4 regions of the Nitrospirillum guaranorum genome follow, and region 3 is predicted to be linked to each of the others. Evidence: predicted binding sites of a transcription regulator. Region 3 holds the regulator's gene; each other region holds the start of a gene.
The links. Region 3 encodes PhoB, which activates phosphate uptake and scavenging genes when phosphate is short. Its sites were predicted from a motif close to TNTCATAAAACTGTCA; they were not measured.

Region 1 (4,287 bases), on a different contig from region 3:
GCCACCTTGGCCTGGGCCTTGTAGTTGGCCAGGTCGCCCTGCTGCGGCTTGTCGTTCAGCTGCAGCAGCGGGGTGCCGGCGCTGACGGTGGCGCCGGACTGGAACAGGATTTTGGTGACCGAGCCGCCCACCTCGGGCGTCACCGTCACCTGGTGCACGGCCTGCAGGCTGCCCACGGCGGGCAGCAGCTGGGGCACGTCCTCGGCCTGGGCCACGGCGGTGGCGACGGCGGCGGGCGGCGGCATCATGTTCTTCAGGAACTCGCCGATCATCTTCGGGCGGACGACGCGGTCATAGGCCACGAACAGGCCGCCGATGATGGCCAGCGCGATGACGGTGATGACCATGAACAGGGCGATGCGCGGCGGCCGCTGGCGGCCATCCTGCCCCCGGTAGTCGGTGCGCGACAGCCCCGTCGGCGGCGCACCCGGTTTCGGCACGGTGGTCACGGTCGATTGGGATTCCATGGTCTTGGTCTCGCTCGGCGCAAAAAGCCCGGGGTCCGGCGGGACGATCCCGCCGGGTGGGCGATGGTGTCGGTCTCGAAATCGCACACGCGTGGCAACGCGCCGCCACGGCGGTAACCGGGCGATGGCTGTCCACCGGCTGCGAAGGGCAAACCCTTCCACGCCGTCTCACCCCTGGGGGGAACCCACGGGGGGCAGGCGGCTACGGCCGGCAGCGGTGCGCTTTCCTAAACGATGGCCTGTCCCCGGCGATCCGATGCCCCCGCACCCGATCCGTCCGATCCCATGGGCCGTCATTATTGCAGCGGACTATGGGCAGGGCGTCAGGCCACTGCCAGTGAGCGGTGTCACAACACGGCACTCGCTTTTCGCAAAATTCGGAAAAAATGCAACGATTGCTATGCCCGGCTGAATTATCGGCGGCGCCGGGTATGCTTTATCCATCGGCGGCTTAATTATCCGCCAAGGGGGCTTTTCCGTCTCGCGGAATCAGGCGGTGCGCAGCCCGTCGTCGTCCTCATCCTCCCAGTGGCTCAGCGCCAGCAGGCAATGGGCGGGCAGGAGGGACAGCACGTCGATGCGCCGCCGCAAATCCTGGAAGATGGCGTCCACCAGCACCTCCGGATCATCGGGCGCGTCCGGATAAAGGGCGGGGTCCGGATCGGGCAGGGCCCAGTGCGCCGTCACCGGCTGGCCTGGCCAGGCGCCGGCCATGCCCGTCGCCGCCAGTTCGCTGACGGTGATGACGATGTCCACCGGCGGGGCGTCCGCCGCCATGAAGCGCTCCAGCGGCTTGGGCGCCAGGCCGCTTGTGGCGATGCCTTCGGCCCGCAGGCGGGCCAGCGCGTAGGGGTTCTGCCGGTCCACGGGCGTCAGGCCGGCGCTGTGGGCGTCGAATTGGTGGCCGGCATGATGACGCAGCAGCGCCTCCGCCATCATGCTGCGGCCGGCGTTGACCCGCCCGACGAACAGGACGCCCAGGCGCCGGTTCACCATGCCGTAGCGGGTGCCGTTCGGGGGCTGGGGCAAGATCATGTCCGGCGTCGGGCTGTCGGGCGGGGTCATGGGACTTGTCCGGTATGGGGCGGGAAGGCTGGGGAAGGGCCGGCCTCAGCCAGCCGCCGCCCAACCCTCTTCGCTGTGCATCGCCGTCAGCGCCTCGGCCGTCAGGCGGGCCAGGCTCTGCTCCGGCAGGGAACAGAAGATGCGCACCCGCCGCTCGATCATGCCGAACAGCAGGTTGAACAGGGCGCGCTGCTCCACCTCGGACCCCTTGAACCCCTGCGGATCGGGGAAGCCCCAGTGGGCGATCATCGGGTGGCCGGGCCAGTGCGGCGCCTCCGCCTTGGCGCTGGTGTCGCAGGTGTGGAAGATGAAGTCCATGGGCGCCACGTCGGGGCCGGCGAACTCGTTCCACGACTTGGGATGCAGGCCTTCGGTGGAAATACGGGCCTTGGTCAGCAGGTCCAGGGCGATGGGGTTGCATTCCGGCAGCGGGTCGGACCCGGCGCTGAACACCTCGAACCGGCCGCCGGCCCAATGGCGCATCAGCGCCTCGGCCATGATGCTGCGGGCGGAGTTGAACTGGCACAGAAACAGAACGCGGTAGACCTTCGCCATGTCGCTTCATTCCCCCTTGGCGCCGCGCCCACCCGAGGGTTCGGGGACCGCAGCCGCGTGCCGCCCGCCCCCCGGGCCGGCACGTTTAACCGCATGCTAATCCCAGCGTATGCCAGTCTTGTGACGCTGGTGTTGCAGCCCGGCGAAAAGGGATAGGTTCTGCCGCAACCCAGGAACCTCAGGCGCGGTAGCAAACCCGCAGGCCGCCCCACAGCCGCCCGCGCACCCAGATGGGGGCGGAGGCGTCCTTCATCAGGGCGAAGACGCCGCCGCCCATGTCGCGGCGGTAGGTTTGCAGCAGGAAGGGTGCCGTGCCGCGGCTGACGGCGGTGGCGGTCTTGTCGGCGTAGACGCGGCGGTTGCGGCCGTTGGCGGCGTTCCACACCGGGTCGGGGCCGTGGGGCTTGCGGAACTGCGGATTATGGCAGGGGATCAGGCGGTTGTGGTCGGTGGGCGCGCAGAAGACCATGCGCGGGTCCATGGCCAGGACGGGGTCGTGCAGGGGGGTGACGGCCGCGTCCAGGAAGGGGATATAGCGCGTCATGTATTGTTGCGGGTTGCTGCCGGCGATGGGCTTCAGGTCGGTGTCGAACAGGTCGTCCATGGTCAGTTCCCCCGCCGCCAGGGCTTGTTCCATGCGGGTCGATATCTGGCCCGCCACCTCGCGCGCCCGGTCGATGAAGGGCGTGTCCTCCGTCGCGTAGCCGGACGTGGCGGTCAGCATCATGATGGCCTCCGCCCGCTCCAGCGTGCGGTCCAGGTGGGTGGTGGCGGTCTTCAGCGCCGTGCCGGACGAGGCCGCGTCACGGTGCAGCGCGTCCACCGTCTCCTGGAAGCCGTCGCAGCGCTGGGCGATGTCGCCGGTGGCGCCGGCGATGGCGGTGGCGTTCTCCTCCACCTGGGCCACGGCCGTGCCCACCGTCTCCACCGCGCGGCCGATGGTGGCGGTGCTGCGGCCCACCCGTTCCGCCTGTTCCGATCCCGCGGCCATGCGGGCGGTCAGCCGGCGCACCTGGTCGGTCAGGGCCTTCAGGGTGGCGTCGATCTCGGCGGTGGCCTCGGCCGTTTGGCGGGCCAGGGCCTTCACCTCGGTGGCGACGACGGCGAAGCCCTTGCCGGCCTCGCCCGCCCGCGCCGCCTCGATGGTGGCGTTCAGGGCCAGCAGGTTGGTCTGAGCCGCGATGCGGTTGATGTCGCTGGACACCCGGGCCACGCGGCCCATGGCGCCCTCCAGCCCGCCCAACTCATTCGCGCTGGCGTTCACCGCCGCCACCAGGTCGCCGATGGCGGCCAGAGACTGGCGGATTTCCCCGGCCGAGGCGTCGATGTCCCGCCGCGCGCCCGCCGCCACGCCCTGCGTCGCCTGCGCCATGCCGGCGATGGCGCGGTTGCTGGCGACGATGTCGCGCGTCGCCGTCTGGATGCCGGTCAGCTGCCTGGCCTGGCTGTCGATGGCGCCGTCCACCTGATGGATGCTGCCGACCACATCGGCGATGTCGACGCTCAGGCGCCCGACCTCGGAAGCGATGTCGGCGATCAGCGTGCCGGCGTCGGCGCGCAGCGATATCGATTGGTGGGTGTCCACGGCCATGTCCTCTCCCCAGGATCGGGATGGGCATTCTGGGGGCCATCCCGTAAAGAAAGCGCAAACATCCCCTGTCCAAACAGGGTGGTCCTTTAGGATAGGGGCAACGTCGCGTGTCTGCCCTCATCCTTTGGTTGACCGCATCGTGCGGTGGGGAAGGGAATTTTTTCCCAAGAATGGCTTGTAATACTGGGCTATTCGACCAGATATGCAGTCGCAGCGATCCAGGGCAGTGTATTTTCGCATTTGCGGAAGGGCGTGGAACCGCCATTCTCCCCCGCTTAAAGCGATGTTTTCCGGTGAGTCAGGAAAGAGGGTATAGCGAGGATGAGCGCGTTTCTGTCCGGCAAGGTCACCCATGTCCATCATTGGACTGACAACCTGTTCAGCTTCCGGCTGACCCGCGATCCGTCCTTCCGCTTCCGCAACGGCGAATTCACCATGGTGGGCCTGGAAGTCGAGGGCCGCCCGCTGATGCGCGCCTATTCCATGGCCAGCACCAATTATGAGGAACACCTGGAATTCTTCAGCATCAAGGTGCCGAACGGTCCGCTGACCTCGCGCCTGCAGCACATCCAGGAAGGGGATGAGGTCCTGTACGGCCGCAAGGCCACC
Region 2 (4,287 bases), 580 kb from region 3:
GCGTGCGCGCCCGCGGACTTTCCGCGCTGATGTCCGATGCCTTTACCGCCATGTCCACCAAAGCACCCCTCCGGCCGTAGGCCCTGCGATAACCTGAAACGCGATGACCTAAAAAACCCGGATGTTCATCAAGGAAGCCGACAAAGAGGGAGAGGAGCCGTAGGCGACCCCTCTCCCAACCTTCGTCCCCGGGGCCGAAGCCCCGCGGGCGCTTCCTTTTACCCGAGGACTCTTACTTCGACCAGACGGGCTTGCCGTCGGCGGTCTTGACCGTGGCCCAGGACTTCTGGACCTGGGCGACCACGGCGGCCGGCATCGGGACGTAGTCCAGCTGCTCGGCGGCGGCCTGGCCGTTGTTGTAGGCCCAGTCGAAGAACTTCAGGGCCTCGGCGACGGCGGCACCGTCCTGCGGCTGGCTGTAGACCAGGATGAAGCTGGCGCCGGTGATCGGCCAGCTGTCGGCACCCGGCTGGTCGACCAGCACCAGGTAGAAGCCCGGGGCGTTGGCCCAGTCGGCGCCGGCGGCGGCGGCCTGGAAGGCCTTGATCTCCGGGCTGACGACCTTGCCGTCGTGGTTCTTCAGCTTGGTGAAGGTCAGGCTGTTCTGCTTGGCGTAGGCGTACTCGACGTAGCCGATGGCGCCGTCGGTCAGCTTCACCATGTTGGCGACGCCTTCATTGCCCTTGGCGCCCAGGCCGGCGGCCCACTGCACCGAGGTGTTGGCGCCGACGCGCTCGGCGAATTCCTTGTCTTCCTTGGACAGGTAGGTGGTCCACAGGAAGTTCGTGCCCGACCCGTCGGAACGGTACACCGGGACGATGGAGGTGTTCGGCAGGTTCAGGCCGGGGTTCTGCGCCTTGATGGCCGGGTCGTTCCAAGAGGCGATCTGGCCCAGGTAGATCTTGGCGATGGTCGGGCCGTCCAGCTGGATCTGGCCGGGGGCGATGCCCTTCACGTTCACGACCGGGACGACGCCGCCCATGATCATCGGGAACTGCTGCAGGCCGGCTTCCTTCAGCTCTTCAGCCTTCAGGGGCATGTCGGAGGCGCCGAACGTGACCGTCTTCGCCTTGATCTGCTTGATGCCGCCGCCGGAACCGATGGACTGGTAGTTCAGGCCCACGCCGGTCTTGGCCTTATAGGCCTCGGCCCACTTGGCGTAGATGGGGTACGGGAAGGTGGCGCCGGCGCCGCTGATGTCGGCAGCCTGGGCGGCGCCCACCATCACCACCGCGGCCGCGGCGGCAACCATGCCCTTCAGCAGGTTCTTCGGTTGAAAGTTCACGGGATTCCCCCACGGGTTGGAACGTCTTAGTCGACCGTCTCGGGGCCCCGGCCGGTCCGCCCAGGGGTATGCCCCCGCGACCGCTTCCTGATCCCGTCTCGACGGGCGGACCCTAGATTCCGGGTCCTGAACCTTTGGTGACGACTCTGTTACAGTTTTGTGAAACCGTGGGCGTTTTGTCGCAGCCCGCCCCCTCGTTCACGCCCCGTACCGGCCGGCGGCGCTGGCGCGCCGCGGCAACACAAGCCACAACCCGGCGGTTCCCCTGAGTCAACGCTGATTCTCAATTTCTTTTCAAGAGTCGGCGGATGCGCGGCCCGCCGCCGTTTTTTCTCCGCCATGGCGGCACGCCGACGGTCGCCATAAGCAGGCCCCAGGGTGCGCCCTATTCACAACACTATAGATGCAGTCGATCGGCCCGCCCTCTTTTTCACCGGGCGCCGCCCCTGTCCGAACTCTACTGCCGTAGTCCCCAATTTGTTGCCCCGCCTTACTTTAAGCCCCCTAAAACGCCCGACTCGAAACTGTTGCATCGGCGCCACAGCCAGACCCTTTCATAAATCTGTCAACCTTTAGCAGTCTCGCTGTCATGCTATATTGCTACCGAGCGCTTCGTTAGGGCCGCAGCCCAAACGCTCCAAACGCGTGACGTCGGCCCCGAAACCCCGGGATTGGGCGGCATGCCGTAGACCGGATGATGGGAGAATCTAGGAATGAACCTGAAGACCGTGTTGCTCGCTAGCACGGTGCTGGGCGTGGCTTTCGCCGCCGCCGGCGCCTCCGCTGCTGAGACCAAGAAGTCGAACGCCGCCTCCGCCACTGCCGCCGCCGCCGCCACCCCGCTGGCCACCCAGGCGCAGATCGACGCCCTGAACAAGCAGATCCAGGCGCTGCAGGCGCAGTTGCAGGCGATTTCGGCCCAGACCGACGCCGCCAACAAGGCGGCCGCTGAGTCCAAGGCCGCCGCCGAGAAGGCCGCCACCTCGGCCACCGCCGCCACGGCGAACCTGCCCAGCATCACCTTCCCCAACGGCGTGCCCACCTTCACGTCCGCGGACAAGGCGTTCAGCTTCCAGCCCGTCGGCCGCATCCACCTGGATTACGGCTATAACTTCCAGGATGCCAAGAACCCCGACAACCGGGCCAACAAGGACATCACCGACGGTTTCAACTTCCGTCGCGCCTACATCGGCTTCGCCGGCAAGGCCTTCAACGACTTCACCTACAACGTGACGGCCGACTTCCCCGGCCGCTTCAACCAGTCCGGCCGCCTGCAGACCGCGCAGCTGACCTACACCGGCTACAAGGGCTGGCTGATCGACGTCGGCGCCATGCAGCCGGCCATCACCTTTGAAGACAGCATCAGCTCGAACGACATCGGCCTGCTGGAACGTCCCGGCATCACCAACGTCGTCACCGGCCTGATCGCCAGCGAAGGCCGCCTGTCGGCCGGCGTGCGCACCTTCGGCGACAACTACTTCGCCGACGTGTACCTGACGGGCGCCAACGTCAACACCAGCCCGTTCGGCAGCACCACCGTGCTGACCAGCACCAGTGGCGCGACCGCCTCGGTCACCTCCAGCGCCGTGACCGGCGTCGCCGACGACCAGAAGGCCGCGTTCGCCCGCGCCGCGTTCCGTCCGATCAACGATGAGCACACCATCGTCCACATCGGTGGCGACGTCGGCTACATGTACGCCCCGCCGCAGACCAACGGCGTGAACGCCGCCGGTTCGCACGTGCTGGCCCTGTCGGAACGTCCGGAAAACCGCTACGGCGGCCTGGGCGCCATCCTGAACACCGGCAACATCAACGCCGACAGCGTCGCGATCTACGGCGGCGAACTGGCCGCCCGCTACGACAGCTTCTGGGCCCAGGGCGAAGGCTACCAGATCGACGTGAAGCGCCGTAAGGACCTGTCCACGGCCACCAACGACCCGAGCTTCTTCGGCTACTACGCCGAAGCGGGCTGGGTCCTGACCGGCCAGAAGCGCAACTACGTCGCCAACCAGGGCGCCTTCAGCTCCCCGACGGTGGACAAGCCCCTGAACCCCGGTGCCGGCCAGTGGGGCACCTGGGAAGCCGTGGCACGCTACAGCTTCCTGAACCTGAACTCCGACACCTGGGCCACCAACACCGCCAACCGCGTGCGCGGCGGCCAGCAGGAAGTGTGGACCCTGGGCCTGAATTGGTACATGACCAGCAACGTCCGCTTCATGCTGGACTACCAGTTCATCGACCTGAAGAAGTACTCTTCCGCCACCAACAACACCCAGGTGGGCGACAACTGGCAGTCCCTGGGCGGCCGCGTCCAGTTCACCTTCTAAGGTGGCCTCCCTTCGGGGAAGACATCTGTTCCAAGGAAACCCCGCCGGTTCGCCGGCGGGGTTTTTCTTTGCCCGCGACACTTGCGCACAGGGGTCGGTCGGTCGGAACACATCTTCCCCTATGGTGATCGCGGAAAATTGTCATAGTTCGGTTATAGAAACGAATGTCAGCGTTTAGGTTGCGCCCCGGCGGATGCTGGGCCAAAACGGCCTGAGACGTGACACCGGATCGAAAGCCGGATCGAGAGGACGAAGTGCGATGGATGAGGGGCGTGGTGGCATGAACCCGCAGGACGAGACCGCGGCGCGGCCGGCGCGCGACACGGATCAGGACGACCCCATCGCCGCCGTGCTGGCGGCCGAGGCGGAGGAGTTGGCCGACATCGACCTGGGCGATGAGGGCGGCGACGACGACGGCCTCGATGGCACGGAGGAAGAGCCCGGGTTGGACGGCGGCCCGCCGTTGGACGGCACGGCGCCCGCCAGCGGCAAGCGCGTGGCCTGCGGCGTCACGGGCAAGCTGCGCCCCAAGCGCGACCTGATCAGCCTGGACACCCTGCGTCCCAGCCTGGCCGTGCGCATCCGCCGTGACCATCCGGGCCTGCCGCCCGACGCCCTGGTCAGCCGCGGCGTGGTGGCCCGCTATCGCTCCCTGTATGTCGAGGAGCTGCTGCA
Region 3 (4,287 bases):
GCGGCCCCGCCCGCGACGACGCCGACGCCCGCGACCGCTTCCTGGCCATCATGCAGGAGCAGGCCGGCCGCATGTCGCGCCTGGTCATGGACCTCTTGTCCCTGTCGCGCATCGAGCTTGACGAGCACACCCACCCCACGGGGGAGGCCAACGTCGCCCAACTGGTGCAGAGCGTGGTCGCCATGCTGGAGCTGAAGGCGGCGGCGCGCAAGATCACCATCCGTGTCCAGGGCGGCGAGGACCTGCCGCGCGTGCAGGGCGATGAGGATCAGTTGGCCCAGGTGTTCCAGAACCTGATCGACAACGCCATCAAGTACGGGCGCGAGCAGACCGACGTGGTGGTGTCGCTGGAACGGGCGGAGGCGCCGCCGGCGCCGGGTGCCACCGGCATCCGCGCCCGCCAGGCGCCGCAGAAGGTGGCCGGCATCAAGGTGTCGGTGACCGACAAGGGCGAGGGCATCGCCCGCACCCATCTGCCCCGCCTGACCGAGCGCTTCTACCGCGTGGACGCCGCCCGCAGCCGCGCCCTGGGCGGCACCGGCCTGGGCCTGGCCATCGTGAAGCATATCGTGAACCGCCACCGCGGCCGGCTGACCATCGACAGCGAGGTGGGCAAGGGCAGCACCTTCACCGTGCACCTGCCCGGTGTGGAGAAAACGGGGAGAAGGCGGAAAAGCCCGTACCCCAATCTGCCCAGAATCTGTCACAGGAAAGCGGCCGGGGCGCCGCATGACGGCGGGGCCGCGCCGGTCAGGCCCGTGGTGGCGCTACGCCCGTATGAGATAAGCCACTGAGGTAACGTGCCTTTCGAGGAACGGCGCGCCCGGACGCACCGTCATAAAACTGTCGCTTATCTGTAGCAATTCCATAGCGACCTGTCGTTATGGTCCACCCTGCCCGACCGGCGACGTGTCCCGCCGGCCGCCGTTTTTCATGCCCCGGCCAGGACCGCCGGGGGTGGGGTGGTAAGAGAATGCCGGCCGAGCATACGGTTAAGTCGTTCGAGCAGCAGCTGCAGCGCCTGTCCAACCTGATCACCCAGATGGGTGGCGTGGCCGAGGCCCAGGTGGATGGCGCCGTCCAGGCGGTGGTGCGCCGCGACGTGGATCTGGCCGCCCGGGTGATGCAGGCCGACCACCAGCTGGACGACTATGAACGGGGCATCGAGCAGGAGGCCGTGCGCATGCTGGCCCTGCGCCAGCCCGTGGGCAGCGATCTGCGCGAAATCCTGGCCGCCTTGAAGATTTCCGCCGACCTGGAACGCACCGGCGACTATGCCGCCAACATCGCCAAGCGCAGCATGGCGCTGGCCAAGCTGCCCGCCGTGCGGCCCGTCAGCGCCATCCCGCGCATGGGCAAGCTGGTGGAAAGCATGCTGAAGGACGTGCTGGACGCCTATATCGACCGCGACGTGGGCAAGGCCATCGACGCCTGGAACCGGGATGAGGAGCTGGACGACCTGTACACCAGCCTGTTCCGCGAGGTGCTGACCTACATGATGGAAGACCCGCGCAACATCACCCCTTGCACCCACCTGCTGTTCATCGCCAAGAATCTGGAGCGGGCGGGCGACCACGCCACCAACATCGCGGAAACCATTCATTTCCTGGTGCTGGGCCAGACGCTGACCTCCGACCGGCCCAAGCATGACCAGTCCAGCTTCCTCGTCGGCCCCTCGGCCGATGTTGACCTGCATGGCAGCGGCCTGCACGGCGCCGACGCCGTGGACGATTTGTGAGCCCTTTCCCCGGCCCCCTGCACGCCCGGGCCTGTAAACGATTAGAGTCGCCACCGCTTACCCCGACCCGGGACAGCCAGTTTTAGGGACACCCCATGAACGCCTCGTTGAAGCCCTTGGTTCTGATCGTCGAGGATGAAGCCGACCTCGTCACGCTGCTGAGCTACAACCTGGAGAAGGAAGGCTTCCGGGTGCTGACCGCCGGCGACGGCGAGGAAGCCCTGTTGCTGGCCGACGAGCAGGCGCCGCACCTGGTGCTGCTGGACTGGATGCTGCCGCTGATGAGCGGGCTGGAGGTCTGCCGCCAGATGCGCCGCAACCCCAAGACCCGCGAAATCCCCATCATCATGCTGACCGCCCGGGGCGAGGAGGCGGACAAGGTGCGCGGCCTGAACTCCGGCGCCGACGACTATATCTCCAAGCCCTTCAGCCCGACCGAGCTGGTGGCCCGCATCCGCGCCGTGCTGCGCCGGGCGGTGCCCTCGCTGGCCGAGGAACTGCTGCGCTACGGCGACATCAGCATGGACCTGGCGGCCCACCGCGTGCGCCGTAACAGCCGCGACATCCACCTGGGGCCCACCGAGTTCCGCCTGCTGCGCCACTTCATGCAGCACCCGGGCCGCGTGTTCTCGCGTGAGCAGCTGCTGGACATCGTCTGGGGCCATGACGTCTATGTCGAACCCCGCACCGTCGACGTGCACATCCGCCGCCTGCGCAAGGCCCTGAACGAGGACACCGAACTGGACATGATCCGCACGGTGCGCTCGGCCGGCTATGCCCTGGACATGAAGTCGGCTTGAGTATTTGAGGGTGCCCTCAGGCGGCGGGCGCGGGCATCCGCCCGCTTGCCTTCCTCACTTTCCAGTCCGCTGCGCTCCCCGGAAAGTTCCGGCGAACGCGGTCGCGTCCTACAGCGGCACGAGTTTGCTCGTGCCGCTGGTATGAAGCGCCTAACCTCTCAAAACACGTCCGCGAATAAAGCGGCGGCGCCCACTTCCGAGAGGTGGATGGCGCGGGCCGCGCGGGTGCGCATCTCCGCCTCGTACTCCCGTGCCGCCGCCGTGACGGAGGGGACGCGGGACAGGCTGGCCGCCAGCACGGCGGCGTCGCGCAGGGTGACGTTGGCGCCCAGTCCGCCGGCGGGGCTCATGGCGTGGATGGCGTCGCCCAGGAAGGTGATTGGCCCCGGTGTCCAGCAGGGCCAGGTGCGGGCCAGCCGCGCGCTGCGTACCGGCAGCAGCGCCATCTCCCCGGGATCGGCATGCCGGAACAGGCCCCGCAGCTGGGGATGCCAGTCACGCGCCAGATGGTCCGCCACCGCCGCCGGCGCGGCACCCGGGAAGCGCCCCGTCATCCGGGTCCTGGGGCCGATCAGCGCCCAGTACAGATAGTCGTCCACGGGGCTGAGCCCGCCCCGGTCACCCTCCGTGGGGTCGAACAGCATGGGCTCGATGATGCCGGCATAACCGTCAGCGAAGACCACGCTGGTGCCGGCGCACAGGTCGTCACCCACCGCCGCCCGCACCGGGGCCGTCAAAGGGGTACGGCCGTAGAGGCACACCGCGCCAACGTCCAACGGCTCCGCCTGGGGCAACAATTGGCGGCGGACGGCGGAGTTGACCCCATCGGCCGCCACCACCAGGTCGGCGCGCACCGACGTGCCGTCGGCGAAGGCGACATGGGCCCGGCCATCGGCACCCACGGCCAGCGCCTGGAAGGCCGCGCCGAAGCGCACCCGGTCCGCGACGCCCATCAGCAGGATTTCCCGCAGGGTCTGGCGGTGGGCGCACAGGTCGCCGGCCGTCTCCCGGCTCGGGGCGCCATCGTCAGCCGCGCTCCATACCGCTGGCGCCCGGCCCGTCACCGGCGCCAGCCGGCCATCCAGGAAGCGGGTGCGCGGGGCGGGTACGGCGCAGGTGCGCCGGAACAGGTCATACAGGTTGGGGGGCAGGCAGCGGGACAGGGCATCGGCGCCGTCCGCGTCGATGCGCAGGCGATAACCCTGGGACCGGCTGTCCAAGGCCGCATCCCGCTCATACACAACGCAGTCGATACCCGCGCGCGTCAACGCCTGCGCCAGGCACAGGCCGCCCAGGCCCGCGCCGATGATCGCCACCCGCGTCCCGTCCATGTCTCTCACCATCGTCACTGGAACTTTGCAGTGGGGATTCGATACCGCGGAACGGGGTATGCTTGATAACGACAGTCGGACGAAAAATAATGCGAAACGGCCAAACCGTTCGCCGGCCGCCAGCCCCGCCGAGGAAATCCATGCGCCCCGCCGCCAATGACACCACCCGCCTGACCAAGGAAGCCTTCCTGGAGATGTGCGAGCGGGCGGATGGCCCGCCCGTTCTGACCTTCTGGGGCAGCCATTCGGCGGAGGACCGGACCCGCATGGGCACGCGGGAGATCGACTGGCACGCCCATCGGCGCGGCCAGCTGTTCTGCATCGCCAACGGCCTGGTCCATATCCGCACCGCCCATGGGTCCTGGATGCTGCCGCCGCAGCGGGCAGGGTGGATGCCACCCGGCATGATGCACAAGGT
Region 4 (4,287 bases), 640 kb from region 3:
CAGCACGTCCAGCGGCCCCGGCACCGGGTACGCCGCCACCGGCACGCCGGAGGCCAGCGCCTCCAGCAGCACCAGGCCGAAGGTGTCGGTGCGCGAGGGGAAGACGAAGACGTCGCCGGCGGCGTAGTGCCTGGCCAGCTCTTCCCCATGCTTGGGCCCGACGAACCGGGCGGCCGGATACTTGGCCTTCAGCTCGTCCAGCTGCGGGCCGCCGCCCACCACCACCTTGGTGCCGGGCAGGTCGAGCGACAGGAAGGCCTCGATGTTCTTCTCCACCGCCACCCGGCCCACATACATGAAGATGGGGCGGGGGAAGGGCAGGAAGTCCTTCTCGCGCGGGCGGAACAGGTCGGTGTCGACGCCGCGCGACCAGCGTTTGATGTTGCGGAAACCCCGGTCCACCAGGTCGTTCTCGATGGAGGGCGTCGCCACCATGACGGCGGAGGCCGGCGCGTGGAAGCGGCGCACCAGGGCATAGCTGAGGCGCAGCGGGATGGGGAAGCGGTCGCGGACGTATTCCGGGAAGCGCGTGTGGTAGGCGGTGGTGAAGGGGATGCGCCGGCGCAGGCAATAGCGCCGGGCGGCCAGGCCCAGGGGGCCCTCGGTGGCGATGTGGATGGCGTCGGGCTGGATCTCGTCGATCATGCGACGCAGGCGGGCGCCGGGTTTCAGCGCCAGGCGGATTTCCGGGTATGTGGGCATGGGCACGGTGCGGAAGCGGTCGGGGGCGATGACCTCGACCTCATGGCCCAGCTGGCGCAATTCGTCCCGCGTCGTGGTCAGGGTGCGGACCACGCCGTTCACCTGGGGGTGCCACGCATCCGTGACGATCAGGATTTTCACGCTGCAGCCTTCTGCGTCGTCCCGCCCGGCTGCCCAGGCTGCCGCGCCGCCGCGCGCTTGCGCACTTCGTCCGCCCAATGAATGATCTCCAACGTGCCGTCGGCGTGTTCGACCAATGCGGTGCACGATTCCACCCAGTCCCCGTCGTTGCAGTAGAGGACGCCACCCATGTCACGCATCTCGGCGTGGTGGATGTGGCCACAAATGATGCCGTCGACCTGGCGGCGCTTGGCCTCGTCCGCCAGCGCCTGCTCGTAATTGCCGATGAACTCCACCGCCTTCTTGGTGCGGTTCTTCAGGTAGGCGGAGAGCGACCAGTACTGGAAGCCGAAGCGGCGGCGGGCGGCGTTCAGCCAGGTGTTCAGGGTCAGCAGCACCGTGTAGGCGCTGTCCCCGACATAGGCCAGCCACTTGGCGTACTTCACCACCGCGTCGAACAGGTCGCCGTGCAGCACCAGGAAGCGGCGGCCGTCGGCGGTGGTGTGGACCGCGTCCTCCAGGATGGTGACGCCGCCGAACTGCAGGCCGATGAAGTCGCGGAAGACTTCGTCATGATTGCCCGGGATCAGGAAAACCTTGGTGCCCTTGCGCACCCGGCGCAGCACCTTCTGCACCACGTCGTTGTGGGCCTGCGGCCAGTACCAGCCCTTCTTCAGGCGCCACCCGTCGACGATGTCGCCCACCAGGTACAGGTATTCCGACTCGGTGTGCTTCAGGAAATCCAGCAGCATGTCGGCCTGGCAGCCGCGGGTCCCCAGATGCAGATCGGAGAGCCATATGCTGCGGTATCGCCGCGGGGCCTCGTGTTCCGTCTCCATGTCCGTCTCCATGCTACGCCCCCGAGATGACCCACGCAGACAATCAATAGTAATGTTGACAGGGCTATACCGCAGCATGTAGGGCAAGACAAATGGTGATGAAGGCGAGTTCAAGGACTTCACCATATATTCACGGGGCATTCATAAATATGTCTTCCGTCCTTCACTTGGCTGTCACGGAACCTATGTCCGCGCCCGCGCGCCGACTATTGATCATTCACAATCCTGTGGCGGGCCGCCGCCGGCGGGGCCTGATGGGGCGGGTGGTCGATGCCTTGCGCCAAGGCGGGGCCGATGTGGCGGTGGTGGAAACCACCGGCCCGCGCGATGCGGAACGCCTGGCGGGCTTGGCCGCCTCCGGCGCGCTGACGGACGGGCGCCTCCCAGATGCCGTCGTGGCCTCGGGCGGCGACGGCACCATCAACGAGGTGGTGAATGGCCTCCTGGCGGCGCCGACCCTGTCGCCCCCGGCCCTGGGACTGATCCCCCTGGGCACGGCCAATGTGCTGGCGGCGGAACTGGACCTGCCCTCCGGCGTGGCCGAGCTGGCGCGCACCCTGGCGGGCGCGGTGCCACGCACCATCCACGCCGGGCGCGCCAACGGCCGCCTGTTCACCATGATGGCCGGCGTGGGCCTGGACGCCCATGTGGTGGAGGGGGTGGACCCCGGGGTGAAGCGCCGTATCGGCAAGGGCGCCTACGTGCTGGAAAGCCTGGCGCAGATCGCGCGCTGGCCCAGCCCGCGCTATCGCGTGATCACGACGGACGCGGCCGGCCAGGTCCGCGAGCACGAGGCCGCGTCCTGCATCGTGGCCAAGGGCCATTTCTATGGCGGCCGCTTCGTCTGCGCGCCCGACGCCCGGCTGGACGAAGGCGGCTTCCACGTCTGCCTGTTCGAGGTGGGCGGACGGCTGGCGGCGCTGGGCTATGGCGCGGCGCTGGTGACGGGCCGGCTGGCCCGCTGGACGGAAGCGAAGGGGGGCTCGGGGTACCGCGTGGTGCCGGCGGTGCGGGTGCGGATCGAGGGACCGGCGGGCGATCCGGTGCAGGGGGATGGCGACACCATCGCCCGGCTGCCGGTGGATATGGAAACGGCGGCGCCTTTCCGTGTGCTGGCGCCGCCGCTCCGCCCCTAATCACAACTGAGATTAAGTGTCCCGTCCGCCCTCAAAGGGGGCGCTGGTCTGCCCCCTGTCGTCACATCAGGCAACGTTACTGACTCTGGTGTTCAGGCAACTCTGGTTCCAGGCAACGCCAGGCCACTCGACCCGGTACGCGACTCCAAGACTCCATAAACCTCAGGCCATCTAAAAACGGGTTCTCACCAGGCAACTCAGGCTTCGATGGGGCCCGGGGCCCCCTCGTTCTTTAGTATAGCGGCGGACGCTCAGCGGCCCGCCTGCGCGCCGGCCTCGGCCGTGGCGCGCGGCACGCGGCCCCGCCATACGGACAGGCATTCCTCGGCGCTCTCGCCGGTACCGATGCAGTACCAGCCGCGGCGATCGTTGAAGTACAGGCGATAGGTGCCGCGGCGGTCACGCTCGAACCGGAAGACCGGGCGGTCCAGGTTGGGGAAGCGCACGATCAGCTGATCATGGTCGGGCGCGGTGTGCCGGGTGACCGTTTCCCACAGGCCCCGCTCCAGCTTGGGCTGGGCGACGCTGTTCCACTCGGTCAGATCGAAGGGGGTGAAGCGGGCAGAGGAGAAGGGGACGACAGTCATGACTCACCAGCACTCTGCCACCCTGGATCGGAGGGGCCCGGAAGGTTCCGGACTTTTTTCGTCAGTGCGCCGGGTGGCTTTGGCGCGATGAGGGGACTATGCGGCCCCAACTGTTAATGGCGCCTTAAAGCCACCCGCTCACCCGTGGGATAGTATGCTTTGGATGGAGTGATGGAGTTGCGCCCTGCGGCGCCCTGTGTTATGTGCACGACGCCCGACGCCGGGGTGGTTTTCACCCGGTTCGGACCCACATTGCTAAGGCCCTGAAATCCTTCAGGTCTGCGGATTAACCGAGGTTTCCAGGTGGCATCCCAAGGGACAGTCGTATCCGGACTGGCGGCCCGCTACGCGGCGGCGCTGTTCGACCTTGCCGACGAGCAGAAGGCGCTGGACCAAACCGCGCAGGACCTGACGTCGCTCAAGCAGATTCTCGCCGAAAGCGCGGATCTGCGTCGCGTTGTGCGCAGCCCCGTCCTGTCGCGTGCCGAGCAGGCCCGCGCCATGGACGCGGTGCTGTCACAGGCGGGCACGTCCGAGCTTGTGCGCAAGTTTATTGGTCTGGTCGCCCAGAACCGCCGGCTTTTCGCCCTCGATGGCATGATCGCCGCCTTCCTTGCCGAGCTGGCCCAGCGCCGCGGCGAGGAGACGGCCACCGTCATCTCGGCCCGTCCGTTGACCGAGGAGCAGCTGTCGGCCGTGACCGACGCGCTCAAGAAGTCCCTGGGCTCCAAAGTCTCCGTCGCCGCCAGCGTCGACCCGACGCTGCTGGGCGGCATGATCGTTAAGGTCGGATCGCGCATGATCGACAGTTCCGTGCGCACCAAACTGACCAAGCTGAAAATCGCCATGAAAGGGGTGGGCTGATGGAAATCCGCGCCGCAGAGATTTCCGCGATCCTGAAAC

Region 1: a site for PhoB is predicted at 2,198-2,213, ahead of UAJ10_RS00420 (arsenate reductase ArsC). Genes of this name have one in related genera too.
Region 2: a site for PhoB is predicted at 1,838-1,853, ahead of UAJ10_RS13385 (OprO/OprP family phosphate-selective porin). Genes of this name have one in related genera too.
Region 4: a site for PhoB is predicted at 1,801-1,816, ahead of UAJ10_RS13700 (diacylglycerol/lipid kinase family protein). Genes of this name have one in related genera too.

Annotation. Positions count from the first base shown of each region.
Region 1 is NZ_JAYEES010000001.1:131,275-135,561, reverse strand. It holds gene UAJ10_RS00430 (efflux RND transporter periplasmic adaptor subunit) at 1-467, opposite strand, end outside; gene UAJ10_RS00425 (arsenate reductase/protein-tyrosine-phosphatase family protein) at 957-1,532, opposite strand; gene UAJ10_RS00420 (arsenate reductase ArsC) at 1,578-2,087, opposite strand; gene UAJ10_RS00415 (methyl-accepting chemotaxis protein) at 2,266-3,678, opposite strand; gene UAJ10_RS00410 (ferredoxin--NADP reductase) at 4,000-4,287, shown strand, end outside.
Region 2 is NZ_JAYEES010000003.1:980,624-984,910, reverse strand. It holds gene pstC (phosphate ABC transporter permease subunit PstC) at 1-52, opposite strand, end outside; gene pstS (phosphate ABC transporter substrate-binding protein PstS) at 233-1,285, opposite strand; gene UAJ10_RS13385 (OprO/OprP family phosphate-selective porin) at 1,999-3,612, shown strand; gene UAJ10_RS13380 (DUF1003 domain-containing protein) at 3,872-4,287, shown strand, end outside.
Region 3 is NZ_JAYEES010000003.1:398,967-403,253, reverse strand. It holds partial or broken gene UAJ10_RS10690 (ATP-binding protein) at 1-644, shown strand, start outside; gene phoU (phosphate signaling complex protein PhoU) at 974-1,738, shown strand; gene phoB (phosphate regulon transcriptional regulator PhoB) at 1,834-2,538, shown strand; gene UAJ10_RS10675 (FAD-dependent oxidoreductase) at 2,697-3,869, opposite strand; gene UAJ10_RS10670 (AraC family transcriptional regulator) at 4,010-4,287, shown strand, end outside.
Region 4 is NZ_JAYEES010000003.1:1,042,935-1,047,221, forward strand. It holds gene UAJ10_RS13690 (glycosyltransferase family 4 protein) at 1-843, opposite strand, end outside; gene UAJ10_RS13695 (UDP-2,3-diacylglucosamine diphosphatase) at 840-1,661, opposite strand; gene UAJ10_RS13700 (diacylglycerol/lipid kinase family protein) at 1,847-2,797, shown strand; gene UAJ10_RS13705 (hypothetical protein) at 3,049-3,384, opposite strand; gene UAJ10_RS13710 (F0F1 ATP synthase subunit delta) at 3,688-4,248, shown strand; gene atpA (F0F1 ATP synthase subunit alpha) at 4,248-4,287, shown strand, end outside.